One region of the Paenibacillus sp. NPDC056722 genome, then DNA from elsewhere that is predicted to be linked to it. Evidence: predicted binding sites of a transcription regulator. Region 1 holds the regulator's gene; the other holds the start of a gene.
What was found. The regulator LexA, encoded in region 1, represses DNA repair genes until DNA is damaged. The targets are predictions, from matches to a motif close to CGAACATATGTTCG.

Region 1 (7,435 bases):
AGGCAGACCAAATGAAACGTTACTGATCCCGAGGATCGTATGAACAGAAGGCAATGCTTCTTTGATCATGCGAATCCCGTCAATCGTCTCCTTCGCGGAACCGATGTACTGCTCATCCCCTGTCCCAACCGGGAACACCAGCGTATCAAAAATTATATCTTCCGATGACAGATCATACTTGTTCACGAGCAGATCATGGGAACGTTTCGCTACCGCCAGCTTGTCGACCGCCTTGATCGCTTGCCCACTCTCATCAATTGTTCCGACAACAATAGCAGCACCATATTTATGAATCAAAGGTGTAACATGCTCGAATTTTTCTTCACCATCTTCAAGGTTAATGGAGTTAATGATCGCTTTACCCTGGCAATACTGCAAGGCAAGGTCAATAACCTTCGGGTCTGTGGTGTCAATCATCAGCGGAACTTTAACCTTCTTGACCACAAGCTCCAAGAATTCCTTGATATCTTCGCTCTCGTCACGGTCAGGGTCCTGTACGCAGACGTCGACTACCTGTGCACCACTCTTGACCTGAGCCCGAGCAATTTCAGAAGCTTCCTCATACTTCCCTTCCACGATCAGACGCTTGAACTTCCGCGAGCCCAGTACATTCGTACGCTCTCCGACCATGTAAGGACGGTTACCATCCTCGACATAGACTGGATCAATCCCCGACAAAGCGGGCGGATGAGTGCCGTTCAGCTCACGCGGCGGGAATTTCGACAATTCCTCAACCATGGCCCGGATATGTTCCGGTGTCGTTCCGCAGCAACCGCCAGCAATATTAAGCCAGCCCTTTTCGGCAAAAGCACCAATCTTGCGGGCGAGTGAATCCGGCGATTCATGATAATGCCCGTTCTCGTCCGGCAGACCCGCATTGGGGTAGCAACTGATGGCAGATGATGAAATATCCGACAGCGTCCGGATGTGATCGCGCATGAACTCTGGTCCGGTCGCACAGTTGAGGCCAACAGAGATCGGTTTCAAATGCTCCAGTGAAATATAAAAGGCTTCGATATTCTGCCCAGCGAGCGTTGTGCCCATCGGCTCAATCGTACCCGAAATCATAACAGGCAGTGTAATACCGGTTTTCTCAAAAGCATTACGGATGCCGATACTGCCCGCTTTAACATTCAGGGTATCCTGTGAGGTCTCTAGCAGCAGCACATCGACTTCACCATCGATCAAGGCAACTGCCTGTTCCTCATAACTGTCCACCAGTTCCGCAAACGTGACACCGCCGGTTACCGACAAAGTCTTCGTTGTAGGACCCATAGCACCAACTACATAACGCGGGTGATCTGGAGTCTCATACTTTTCGACAGCATTGCGCGCCAGTTTGGCGGCTGCCAGGTTAATCTCACGTGCCCGCTGCGGAATATCATACTCCGCAAGAACGACTGATGTAGCTCCAAATGTATTGGTTTCGATGAGATCAGCACCTGCTTCCAGGTACTGCTCATGGATCGTCTGAATAACTTCTGGCCTTGTAAGCACCAACATTTCATTACAACCGTCCAGTTCTTCTCCACCAAAATCTTCTCCAGTAAGCGGGACCTGCTGGATCATGGTCCCCATTGCGCCATCAAGAATCAAAATGCGTTGCTGTAAGCTCTCTGCAAGTGTATATTTAGCCACGTTCCTATCCCCCCAGTAAAACATTAGAGTAAGTTTAGCAGAATAAAGGGAATTCGGAAAGTCTTCCTTCCGTCTCTGCCGATTCATCGTTGTTCAAGTCATGCTATCGTAATTATGGCAATGGCTTAACGGAAAGCTCCTTGCTTGGCATGGAATGCTGTGTCCGTGCGGTTACATGAGAGGTCACATTGTAAAGCCCTTCCTCGGCAAAGGTTCCTTCTGCGGTGTACTTCCCGTCTCCTGCCGAAGAGCCTTTTAGTTCCATTTTTTCAGTCTTACCCTCTTTGTTGACGATTTCAAAAAGCACTTCCCTGGCATCATCCACAGGTTTACCTTCCTGGGTTACCGTAGCTTCGAATGTAACCGGACTGCTCACTGTAACTTCAGCCGGACTCCAGTCCAGTTCTACTTTGATCGGCTCCATAGACATATCTACAGAATGACCGGCATGCCCTCCCCCACCTGTTCCGGAGGCGCAGCCTGCCAGTAGCAATGTGAATGCAATACCTAATAATGAGACCGTTTTCCTCGGGTTCAACATCTGAAGCCCTCCTGATATAATGGTTATCTTATTACTAGAGTTGCTATGTAAGATGAGTTTAAGATACGAACGTAAGGCTCGGCGTCACTCCGGTGAAGTTTGGACTTTCGGTCACTGTTGTCCCCAGAATTCTTTCATTTGTACCGCTTATGGCGGTTGAAATCCGGTGACAGTTTATGCTTTCGATGCTAGCTTTCTTTCGGAAAGCTTTCAGACGAACGCTATCGCTCCTACAGTTCCAATCTTCCCCTCCGTTCCTACTCGCTTTTTGTTAATCTCTTTTAATCATCTTTTATAGCATCAAACATTGCTGCATGGAGCCCTCGGTGTAATAATTCTCTTTCTATTATACACATTATTTACATTTTTTCAGGAAGGAAAGACTGCTTTATTAACATACTAGTAATAGAAAAAGCCGCCCCATCCGTAGAAAATCTACTTCAGGAGGCGGCTCTAAACAAAAAAGTTCCTTACAGAGTTTGTACCAGCGGAAGCAGCTCCGCTAGATGTCCGATTTCATAGTCCGGCGTAATCGCCGGATCTTTGTCCTTACCGGTACGGTTAATCCAGACGGTCGTAAGTCCTGTACTCAAGCCGCCGAGAATATCGGTAGTCAGCTTGTCACCGACCATGATGCCCTGCTCCGGCGCAATGTCCAGCAAGCCAAGGGCATGCTCGAAAATCGAAGTATCCGGTTTGCCTTTGCCAAAACTGCCAGAGATCACAATATGATCAAAATAAGGAATCAGTTCCGGCACCCCGTCCAGTTTCTCTTGCTGAAGGGCAGGACAACCGTTGGTTAGCAACAACAGCTTCACTTTTCCGCGTAGCTGATCCAATACCTGCAAGGTCTCTTCGTACATATAAGGACGGCTGCGGCGTTCAGATGCAAACTTGGCCGCGAGCGTCTCAGCAAGGACTTCGTCATCTACACCAAGCGATGCCAGCCCCCGGCGCCAAGACTCTTTGCGGTAGACCGGTGCCAGCTGTTCCAACTGACGGAATTCAGGCTGTTCACCAGCACTGAAGTTGGCCCAAAGCGCTTCAAACGGGTTAATCCCAATCATTTTGGTAAACGGAAAAGTCTCATAGGATTCATACAAACCTCTGGCTTCTCTACGTACAGCAGCTTCCAACTCATGGTGATTCACAGCGTCTCCTGCACCCTCACAAGCGGAAAGGAACGATTCCTCAACACTGCGTTCATCCCAAAGCAGCGTATCGTCCAAATCAAACAGTACAGCGGTAATCGGCATTTAAGTAACTCCCTCTCCCTGAAGTGAACTGCTCTCTATTGTTTACAATTGCTCTACCGGAATGTTGTTGACCTTACCGAATTCTTGCAGTCGTTCGCCCATCGCAGCCGTGTCATAACGGTTAATCAGCTTGGAGAACATCCAAGTGGTACGTTTGCCTTTATACTTAATCGTGACAGCACTACGCGAGACTGTGATTTTCTCAATATCGGTAGCAGGCAGCCAACGTTCGCGGTTGAATTTGATAGTGGATAATCTGTTCCGCTCTACCTTCAGGAAAGGACGACGGAAATACAGCATAACTGCCAGCAGCAAGTACAACCCAACGCCTAGCCAGTGCATGAAGACGCTACCTCCACTTTGATCCAGAGTGCCGATGATCCAATACAGCACACCTAGCGCAACGAGAGCAACGGGCAATACGATATTGCGACCCTTGAATACATCGCTGGTCTTTGTAGTGGAGTTCGCGGAATGAATAGCATCCTTCCCCTGTTTCTTTCTTTGCTTATTGAGTTGCTGTGAATTGCGTTGAACCATTCTTTCCCAAGAACGGGCCATGTCATTTCCCCCTAGTCATCCTGAAATATCTATGAAAAGAAACAGAGGGTTCATACGAAGCCTCTGCTCCTTGTTCAGCGCTTATTTATCTACGAATTCAATGGTATCCAGTTGGGACCGAAAATTACGGCGGATGTTACCCAGGTAAATTTCACGGAGCTTAGCGCGTTCAGCCGTTTCCTCTTCATTCAGGCCTTCGCTCTTCTGCTTGCGTGCCAGTTCATTAATTCGTGCAACCAATACATCTATATCCAAAGATTTCGCCTCCCTAATAAATTCATTCTAACTTTGCCATGAGAAAAAGAGCTTGTCAAGGTTTACCCCCTGCAAGCTCTCTGATGTTCCTATCTATGATCATGAAGTTCTTAAAATAACGGCACTGTTATAATATCTCCTGCTCGAATATGACTGTCGGTCAATTGGCTCGATCGTTTAATTCCTTCTATATATACGGCTGTCTTCATCTTGGCCGGTTTATTCTTGAGAGCAATGCTCCAGAGTGTGTCTCCAGGTGCAACAACAATCTTCTTCTCTTGCTTCGCAAGATTGACGGGACCAGCAAACACATTACCTACTACAGTAAATCCTGCAACAATCAGCAGCAAAAAAAGAGCTATCTTATAGAAGTTAAATGTTCTAAACAACGGACTTAATCCTTTCGACAGCACCTTGGGGATTTCTTGAATTCTATTTATTATTCCGGAACCTAAAGTTTGTCCTGCAGAGTCAACTTCTGTACCCTCGTCATAGATGCTATGGTATGTACTGTACTTTAACATGATTCATCATCCTCCAAACACTTGTTCTTACTTTCAAAAACAATATAACACGAACATGTGTTTTGATCAATACTATTTTCGAACAATTGTTCCCCTCTTTTTAAATTGCCTTTTTGGATGCAAAAAATGATCCTGATGTGCTTATTTCCCTTGCCGATCTTGCTCATTCCCTCAACGTACTAGTCAATTATTGAATATACCATTCTCCCTACTGTTCTCATCCTTGTTCGCTTCTCTTAAACTATTGATAACGTTAGAACTTATGTTTGTGCGAACGACAGTTCTATGTTATAATTTTCCCAAACATTACTATATGGGGTTGATTCTGATGTCAAAGATTTCGAGTCGCCAGCTGGCGATCCTGGAATTTATACGTAACGAAGTCCGCAGCAAGGGTTATCCTCCTTCCGTACGGGAAATCGGGGAAGCTGTAGGCCTCGCCTCCAGTTCCACGGTGCACGGTCATCTGGACCGTCTTGAGAAGAAAGGCCTGATCCGCAGGGATCCGACAAAGCCGCGTGCCATTGAACTGCTTGGCCAGGAAGACTCGGAGAATGTCCATCAATTTGCCCAGACGATTACTCGTGTTCCTGTTGTAGGTAAGGTTACCGCCGGGGTGCCTATCACCGCAACGGAGAACATCGAGGACTATTTCCCGCTCCCAACGCATTACGTTGGTGACAACAAAGTGTTCATGCTCTCTGTTCTTGGTGACAGTATGATCGATGCTGGTATTATGAACGGCGATTATGTCATTGTGCGCCAGCAGCAAACCGCAGATAACGGTGATATTGTTGTCGCTATGACTGAAGACGATGAAGCTACCGTCAAGACCTTTTATAAGGAACGCGATCATATTCGTCTCCAGCCAGAGAATCCGTCCTATGAGCCACTGCGCCTGAATCGGGTAAGCATTCTGGGCAAGGTCATCGGATTGTTCCGGGATGTCCACTAACTCATCAATAATTCTCTATTTAGAAGACTGTTCCGTTACGCGGAGCAGTCTTTTGTTTATTCATACTCTCTCACTGTGATAACCTTTTTATTTTCAACAACACTTCGCATTAACGGCACCCCTACTCCGCACATATCCTGATATCAAAGGAGTGCTGATCCTATGCCCAATTACCGAATTATCGTCGATTTGACACAACGGATGCTTTATTTGCTGGACAACGATTCTGTAGTCAGAGGTTTCCCTGTTGGAATCGGAACCATGCTGACCACAACACCAGAGGGAGATTATACGATCATTAACAAACAGCCCAATCCCGGGGGCCCATTCGGGGTATTCTGGATGGGACTTTCCAAGCCGCATTATGGCATTCACGGGACGAACGATCCTTCTTCCATCGGACATCAGGTCTCACATGGGTGTATTCGTATGTTTAATCAAGATGTGCTGACACTTGCTGCGCTGGTTCCAATTGGGACTCAGGTGACTATACGGCGTTAAGCTCCCAGTGTCAGAAGATTCGAAATGCAAAAAGCCGTCAGACAATGTCTGACGGCTTGAACATGGAGACGCAATCAAATTAAAGCCAGAAAGATTTAGTGATGATAACCAACAAGATGAAAAGAACCAAGATTGCAGCAGTAGATGTGCCCAAACCGTATCCTCCAGCATATTGACCCATGAGTAATTCCTCCTTTTTTTTATGAAGACACCAAATTTTGCAGTAACAAAAGATCCGCCCTTGAGATAAGATGATTTTTCTTCCCGGCTAACTTATTGTCAGATTAGTTCAGTTTTCTCTTCATTAAATCCAGCAAATACTCAAAATGATCACAAGCAGAATGTAAAGCACCAAAATCGTTCCTGTAGATGTCCAAGGACTTACTACCGGTCCACAATGTTCTGCACCCATGTGAATTCCTCCTTCAGATTAATGACTACAGAACAGAATATGTAACAATACCCTACGAAGTATGGGCAAATTGGAAAAGAAAATGTACTCCTGTATTAGAGGTGAAAGCTTACATTTGAGGGAAATGTAAAAGGTCCACACAAAGGTAGATCTTATTTATTTCTGGCGCGGAAGTATAGTACACTGATAAAAACTAATGTTCGGAGGGCTTTCATCATGTGTGGACGTTACACCATTACAGTTTCTATTGAAGAACTAATGTTGAGATATCTTACGAATGACGCCAGTATCCTTCATTATGCCCCCAGATACAATGCCGCTCCCATGCAGCATATACCGGCTGTGATTCATACAGGCACCGGCAACCGAATCGGTGAACTGCGTTGGGGCCTTGTCCCATCCTGGGCGCAGGACGACAAGATTGGCAACAAGATGATCAACGCCCGCGGGGAGTCTTTATTGGAGAAAGCCTCGTTCAAGAAACTCGTGGCGTCACGACGGTGCCTGATCCCAGCTGACGGCTATTATGATTGGAAACAGGTAGACGGTCGCAAACAGCCCATGAGAATCGGCATGTCGGACGGCAGTATTTTCTCTATGGCTGCTCTATATGATATATGGATGGACCCGAAAGGCCAGAAGCTGGCCACCTGCACGATTATCACAACCACTCCCAATACATTAATGGCAGAGATTCATGACCGAATGCCTGTTATTCTGCGACCGGAAGATGAAAGCGACTGGCTCGGACGGGACAACCACGATGTCCAGAATTTATTAAAGCTGCTTAAG
Region 2 (7,435 bases), on a different contig from region 1:
GCCTTGCTTCTCACATCGAGATAATGGACCCAGATATTCAAGCGTTCTGAAATATACTCGATGGAGATTTGGGAAGGCTGCTTTATTTGGAGTCTGTTGTATAGATCCTCGGTCCATTTCTCCAAAACAGTCATTTGATAATATGATTTCACTTCATCCACCTCATTATAGGATCGTATGTTCGTATTTAAAAGTAAAAGAAAAGCCCGGAGGGCTTGTGAAATACAGAGAGGCGGAGAAAGCAGGTGTCTGCTTTCCGCCTGGTGTCTTTTGAAATACTTTTAAAAAGAGAACTAATGTTCTTGTTAGATTAGCATAAAACAATCAGACGCGAATATCAAGTGTTTTTCCTAAGCTCGGATGAACGCTTTGTTCAAGCATCTGCACCAGATTCTGGCTCTGAGTTTCTGCCTGGTCCTTAGCAATGCTTAATACCTGTATACCCACAGCCTGGGCCAGGGATGCCTGGCTCATTGAAGTAGATAATGCTGCAATATCCATGTCGCACCTCCCTCTATAAGCTATATCGACAAGGATATTCTTTTTTATAAGCAGGCAGGGTACACAAAAATAGCTCAGTCAAGGCCTTGATATAATTGTCACGCATTTCTTTACCTGTTGGCCCATACCTCAAGGCGGAATTTCACATATTCTGAGCTGTATTCAATATTCATCATTCTAAGGAGGAAATTTAAATGGGTGCAGGATATGGTTGCGGTTGTGGAAATGTTAGTCCGGTAAATGAAGCTCCGGTTGTCGCTCCGTGTGTAAGTCCTTTTACTTCTACAGGTGCTATTCTGGTTCTCTTCATTCTGTTGGTTATCATCACTAAAGCCTGTTTGTTCTAGGATAGCTTTATCGTACTGTCCCCCCCCTGGCCTTAGCCGGGCGGGGGTTATTTCTTTTTTCTGCGCGCAGGCCCAATTTGGCGTTTGATTCTTCCGGTATTCTGATCCACTTCGACAATGTACAATTCTTTGATCGTTCCCGATAAGGTAAACCATTCCTGCAAGGCCTCGGTTTCAGACATGGGTCCGTATAGTCTTCTTCCGCGATAACAAATATAGAACACCTGGCTCTCCGTTTATGGATAAAATTCCATTCTATTTTAAACTGAAATAGAGGATTTTAAACATTGCATCAAGAACATTTGTTCGCATATAATAAAATCAATCGTTAAATTTCGGCAGGGGGACAGACATCATGACCATCAATATTGGGGATTTCGGCATAGCAGCAAGTCAGGAACTTTGGATGAAGGGCTTACTGGAGCGACTAGAGGTGGAGTGCAGAGATATGGAGTACCGCGGTAAGCCTGAATTAACGGTGGCGCAAGGCAAGGCGATTATGGAAGATATTTTTCATTCGTTTCAGAACGGGTGCAGGATTTCCATGCATACTTGGGACCCGTTTGGCACTGAAAAATTAAGTGGCATTGTGCGGATTATGAACGTCAAACCGCTGCAAATTAAGTTAGAGTTGAACAATGGCACATTCAGGTGGGTGTGGATGGCGAATATTGTGGACACCTTTACATAATAAGACCCCGGAGGCTATCCGGGGCCGGTTCTGTCATTATTGGAACATGAACTCCACGCGAACACCGTCCGCATATCCTTCTAGCTGATTGCCAACCCAACTTCCGGCACCGCGGTTGTCACTTGGCGATATGTATTCAATATCTGCGCCTTCTCCGCCTTCCTTGCACATCGCCATTGGCCATTCGTCGCGGTCATAGCCCTTCTTGGTAGGGACGCCCTTTAGAGAGAGGCGGCGGTTGTTCTCTGCTTGCTCACGATCGATTGTGCATATGGCAGACTCGCCCTTTGCAATGGCATCCTGGATATGCTTAGCTGTCTCCGGATAACGATCCGAGGGAAAGACCAGCTGGACAATTTCAGAATCGGATGGGGATGATGGCGTGAACTGTCCGTCCTCTTCATACCAGTAAGAACCCAGAGCTAGCAGCGCAACAATGATGAGACTGCCGATTAATTTACGTAACTTCACTTCTGCTCCTCCTTTTTCTGCGCTTCAATCAGTATAGCGTATTTCCAATTATAGCGCCTGGATTTGTATATCGCTGATAAAATCGAGCAGAGAAACAGCAGATTCTAAAGACAGGCTCTCTGTCCTGTAGATTAGCCGCGTCCATGTACAGGGCCTTTTCATACTATGTACCAAAAGTACAAGGGTGGTGAGGGCTAATGGAACAAGGGGTACTTTGGCAGCTGTTAGATTCTGCATCACGGCTGGTAAACGATGTGCAGTGGCAGACGGCGTTCAGGAATTGGGTCATGACCCCGGCCAATCCGAATTTGACGGTTCCTGCCCGAAATCTTCTGAGGACGTTATATGCTTTACAAGGCACGGGGATTATTAACGGACAGCATGATTATCTCGAAAGTCCCGATGAATTCAGCAACAAGCTGAAGACGACTGGGGGACAGTATGCCGGACTTCATGGTTACGAACTGGGCGCCATTAACAACCAGAGGCCAGAACTGATCCGCAGCCAAAGAGACGGGGTGGTCGCCAGTGCAATCCGCTGGTACCAGTCCGGAGGGATTGTAGCCCTGACCTATCACGCTCATCTGCCTGGAACAGCCCCGGCCTGGTCTAATGTATCTATGAATCTGAGTAATGCAGAATTCGATAAATACGTAACGCCCGGCACTCCCCAGAATGCTGCACTGCTTGCCGATCTCGATGACGTTGCTTTGTCTTTGCGCAAGTTAGCGGATGCTGGTGTTCCTGTGTTATGGAGGCCATATCACGAGATGAACGGCGGTTGGTTCTGGTGGGGGCGCAAGAGCAAGTTCATCACACTTTGGAATTTGATGTTCGATCATTTCACGAAGACTCATAAGTTGAACAATATACTATGGGTGTGGAGCCCCAATGCAGACGGTGATGGAGTTGAAGCGCAAGAAGCTTATTACCCCGGCGGGGCGAGGGTGGATATCCTGGCACTCGATATCTATAACAGTGAATTTAAGGATGAGTTTTATAATCGGCTGTGGGATCTTGGGCGGGGCAAGCTGATTGCTATTGGGGAGAATGGCAAGCTTCCGTCACCTGCACTACTTGCCAAGTCACAGCGCAGGTGGTCTTACCTGATGACCTGGGGCAAGCTTCTTTATGAGAGCAATACGGAGTCGGCTATCAAGGATTTTATGAATGCCAGCTTCACCATCAACAGGAGTGAATATACGAAGGCGCTTGCAGTTCAGGCTTCCAAGCCTGAGGGTAGTCCGCCAGTCCCTGTCAGTGGTCTGCGGGGAGAGTATTTTAATAATATGGTTCTTAGCGGAATGCCAGCTTTAGTACGGACGGATGCCAATATTAACTTTGTCTGGAGACAAGGCTCGCCGGACCCGGCAATCGGTGTGGACTTCTTCTCTGTACGCTGGAACGGAAGGCTCAGTGCGACTTATAGTGAGGGTTACACGGTGTACTCTTCATCCGATGATGGCATTCGAATCTGGATTGACGGACAGCTGGTTATTGACAGCTGGATCAAGCAGAGTGGACAGGAGCGAAAAGGTATTGTTAATCTGATCGCTGGCAAGCTGCATGACATCAAAGTGGAGTTCTATGAGAATCAGGGTGATGCACGGGCCGTGCTGATGTGGGAGAGTCCCAGTCAGGTCAAGGAGGTCATCCCGGCGGCGGCGTTCTTTCTTCCTTAACGCAGGGCGATGTGGAATTCTGTATATAGAAGTGAACGAGGTAACAGCCCCGGAAATGATCCGGGGCTGTTTGATCTGCAACAAAGGCGTATAAGGTCAAATCTGTTCGCGATAGCTGATGTTATTAACAGTCTTCTCATCACGTACTGCTTTGCGCAGCGCATCCTTGACAGTATGGGCACCATGGATCTTGCGGAACCACAGCTCGGGCGATGAAGCATCATCGGAAAAGATCGTCAGTGTCCCGATACCGAGCATGCGATCCAGAATGGATTGGGATACTCCCAGGTCACGAATTCGGAGCAATTCAATCTCTTCGACATTTTTACCGATCAGGCCTGTCTTTACTATAATTCTCTGGCTTGTAATCGTATAAGTGGTTGTATTAAGGCCCACAAGACCCTTCAGTCGGTCGGATATGCCCGCAGGCTTTCCTTCCCATAGCTTGATTTCCTGAGCAGGCGTCAGGTCTCGCAGCGTGCGCTCGGCTGTCGGTGAAGCTCCTCCGTTCAGCGCGGTCCCACATTCTCCGCAAAATTTAGCGGCCTGCTTATATTCTGTTCCACAGGCTGTACAATAAGGCATCGAATGAACCTCCTCTCCCCATAAACATTTGTTATATTTATTATTATACTGCCTTATCCGGTCATTGGTTGCACACATAGCTATGATGTATTTTTTTGCATCTTCCCCCGATTTACATTAATTTCATTTGCACTTTACAATAACCGACATTATTCTGTTATGTGGGGGGAATGTAAACGATGAAACGAGCTTGGCTAATAGGGTTGATTGGGCTGGTTCTAATGCTCTCAGCCTGCAGCTATAATGATTCTGCTTCAACCGCGGCGCTGTCGGAGGAAGAAGTGCAGGAATCTGTGCAAAATTATTACAATGAAATGTCTAAAATTGAACAATTAGGAAAATCGTCGCGGGAGCAATTCAACAAGACGATCGCTGCGTACTCGGCTGGGACAGCTACATCCAAAGAAATGGAGAAAGCCATTGCTCAGTTCAAGGATACGGCTACTGATATTTCATCTCAGGCGAAAAAGGTTGAAATCTCCGACCGTCTGCCGGAGAAAGTTAAGAAGCTGCTGGATGAGGCCCAGATTGCTTTTCAAAGTGCCTATTCTTTAAAGGAAAAAGCTTCAAAAGGTGCCGATTCTGCTGATGTGTCCGCCGACGAATTCAACGAGCTTAATCAGAATGCAGATCTCGCGATGCTGTACGGAATCTCTAAGCTCAACGAAGCCAGAGTGGCTACTGGACTTTTGGAGCCGGACAAGGATGCTGACCCGAAGGCAGCCGCTGATTCCAAGGTGGTAACCGGAACAGATTCGGAAACTGTTAAACCATAAGATACCCTGCCCCTATGCCTGGGGATGACGATAAAAGGCGCTGCACAGCACAGCTGTGGGCGCTTTTTTTGCGTGCAGATTGTCATTTTTTCCATATTGATTAAAGGACTTGACTATGGATATAATACAAACATACGTTCGTGTTATGTGGGGTTATTAATTGAACAGAAGGAGGCCAGGCAATGGGTAAGAAGCTGGAAGGTAACGGATTATGGGAGAGCAGCCGGATGATGCTGCCGGAGCACAAGAACCGGATTATCAGCGATGAACGGGAGACGCTGCGCCGCATCCAGCCAGTACTGGATGAGCAGAAGCAGGAGGAGATTGAGAGCACCCTGGCGCTGTCACTGCGAAGTCATGTATGCGTCACGGTGATTCTGTTCGATCCGTTCGAGAATGAGGTGGTGAGCGGCTTTGTGACCTCCATTCACACCCACTCGCGGGAGATTAAGCTGCAGTGGGCGGAGGAATGGAAGTGGATTCGTGTAGACCAGATTGTGGAGGCCTATATCGTATAACAAGCTACTGCCTAGGTGTGTACCTCTGTGCTTTTTTCATAAGCGATCAAGGTTACGGTGGGGTTGCCTGTCAGTTCGGCAAGGGCAGCTTCCGCGTCCCGGATAATCGCAATCGCTTCATCCCGTTCGCTTAATGCGGCGATTTTGTAGTTGTTGGTATGGATGTCCATGACGAATCCCCTTTCACTATTGTCTAGGATGCCTATTTAGGTTGTCCTTGTGGATGGGAAACATCCAGATGGTGAGACGAGAAAAAGATGCGATATGGATCTCAGGGTAAATGAAAGTGTGAATTTCTTAGATGGAGCCCCGGACGTTGTCCGAGGGCTTTTTTTCGTGGGAAAGCGGTATGCAGAAGCATTGAAATTACAAACATCCAGGCATAGGGGTATCTGTACAAGCAGAAGAGAAAATTCGGACATCTACTATACCAGGGGGTGAATATATGCTGACTTTGGACGTGGTAAAAAGCAAATCGGCAACTGCTCTCACGGGGCTGAACCCGGCCGTACTGGCAGGAACGAATGCGCTGATCGAGCGCAGCTTCGCCAAGGGCGTGCCGATTATCATTACCCAGGGCCTGCGGACCCTTGCTCAGCAGAATGCTCTTTATGCACAGGGGAGAAGCAAGCCGGGGAATATCGTGACCAATGCGCGCGGGGGATTCAGTTATCATAATTATGGATTGGCGATTGACTTTGCACTGCTGTTGCCAGATGGCAAGGGCATCTCATGGGATATGAAGCGTGACGGAAACGGCAATAAAATCGCGGACTGGCAGGAAGTAGTGCAGGAGGCGAAACAGCTGGGTTTTGAATGGGGCGGGGACTGGACCTCCTTCAAAGATTATTCCCATCTGCAGATTGCTTATGGCCTTTCAATTGATCAATTGCGGGCAGGCCTCCGCCCGTCGGCAGAGCAGATCAAGGCTGCACTTAAGGTGATCAATGGAGGTGACAACGTGAACAAAGACGTGAAGGTAAGCATCGTCCTGAATGGTAACAAGCTCACAGACGGTGTTCTGGATACCGGCGTCACCTATGTGCCCGTGCGGGCGTTGGCGGAAGCGTTGGGTGCGAAGGTTACGTATGACGCCGCAAGCAAGACCGTGAATATTGTTACAGGATAAGCAGTTTGGGGTTGCATAGAAAATAAGGGATAAGGGGAAATTATCAGCAACCAAATTACAAGGGGGCAACATATCTTGAATAAGCTGATAACAAGCCTTATCTGTACCGCTGCACTGTCTATGACGCTGCTTGGCACCGGCTATACGGCCGAGGCTGCTGGAGTCGACGGGGTGGGGGATACCACGCGCAATACCGGCACCATTAGAAACGACGCAAACCGACTGCATCCAAATGGCAGCATGATCAATGGTACGACAGGAACGAGCAGAAGCAACAGTAACATCCTGGACAACAACGTTCGGACTGAAGATAATCACAGAGTAGCTCCGTTGTCCACGACGAACCAGAATGGTACCTATCGGGCCACCAGCACCACCAGTACCGGAAACGGGTCGAACTGGGGCTGGTTGGGACTCATCGGCCTGCTCGGTCTGGCTGGCATGAGAAATCGTACTGGAGAGCGCAGCTAAGTAGTGAAGGGGAGGCGTCGAGCGGTTACATGCATGTGAAAATAAAGCTGATTTTATTAACGTTCCTGTCCATACGGCAGGGACGTTTTTTGTTGCATGTCTGGGTTAAAGAATCATGGACCTATCTCGAAATTAGTATTTGCTTCTTGTTCTATCTGGCAACGGACCCCAGAGACGTTATTTCCTGATTCACCGACCGTTTCAGAAAATAACGGACTCCAGAGACGTTATGAGCAGAAATCCTGTGTAAAATCCACGGTTTGG

Region 2: ACFRAM_RS10100 (YolD-like family protein) is a predicted target of LexA. The motif match lies at 1,144-1,157, and genes of this name have one in related genera.

Annotation. Positions count from the first base shown of each region.
Region 1 covers NZ_JBHTYV010000001.1:270,304-277,738, forward strand. The annotation lists gene metH (methionine synthase) at 1-1,578, opposite strand, end outside; gene ACFRAM_RS01310 (FixH family protein) at 1,751-2,179, opposite strand; gene ACFRAM_RS01315 (HAD family hydrolase) at 2,650-3,435, opposite strand; gene ACFRAM_RS01320 (DUF502 domain-containing protein) at 3,478-3,996, opposite strand; gene ACFRAM_RS01325 (DUF896 domain-containing protein) at 4,078-4,251, opposite strand; gene ACFRAM_RS01330 (LysM peptidoglycan-binding domain-containing protein) at 4,362-4,775, opposite strand; gene lexA (transcriptional repressor LexA) at 5,104-5,730, shown strand; gene ACFRAM_RS01340 (L,D-transpeptidase) at 5,893-6,231, shown strand; gene ACFRAM_RS01345 (sporulation protein YjcZ) at 6,311-6,412, opposite strand; gene ACFRAM_RS01350 (SOS response-associated peptidase) at 6,860-7,435, shown strand, end outside.
Region 2 covers NZ_JBHTYV010000003.1:321,769-329,203, reverse strand. The annotation lists gene ACFRAM_RS10120 (ImmA/IrrE family metallo-endopeptidase) at 1-152, opposite strand, end outside; gene ACFRAM_RS10115 (YjfB family protein) at 325-501, opposite strand; gene ACFRAM_RS10110 (hypothetical protein) at 696-848, shown strand; gene ACFRAM_RS10105 (hypothetical protein) at 896-1,030, opposite strand; gene ACFRAM_RS10100 (YolD-like family protein) at 1,204-1,539, shown strand; gene ACFRAM_RS10095 (DNA-entry nuclease) at 1,576-2,010, opposite strand; gene ACFRAM_RS10090 (glycosyl hydrolase) at 2,208-3,692, shown strand; gene ACFRAM_RS10085 (PH domain-containing protein) at 3,789-4,277, opposite strand; gene ACFRAM_RS10080 (hypothetical protein) at 4,457-5,053, shown strand; gene ACFRAM_RS10075 (YolD-like family protein) at 5,236-5,571, shown strand; gene ACFRAM_RS10070 (hypothetical protein) at 5,583-5,741, opposite strand; gene ACFRAM_RS10065 (M15 family metallopeptidase) at 6,017-6,700, shown strand; gene ACFRAM_RS10060 (WGxxGxxG family protein) at 6,776-7,171, shown strand.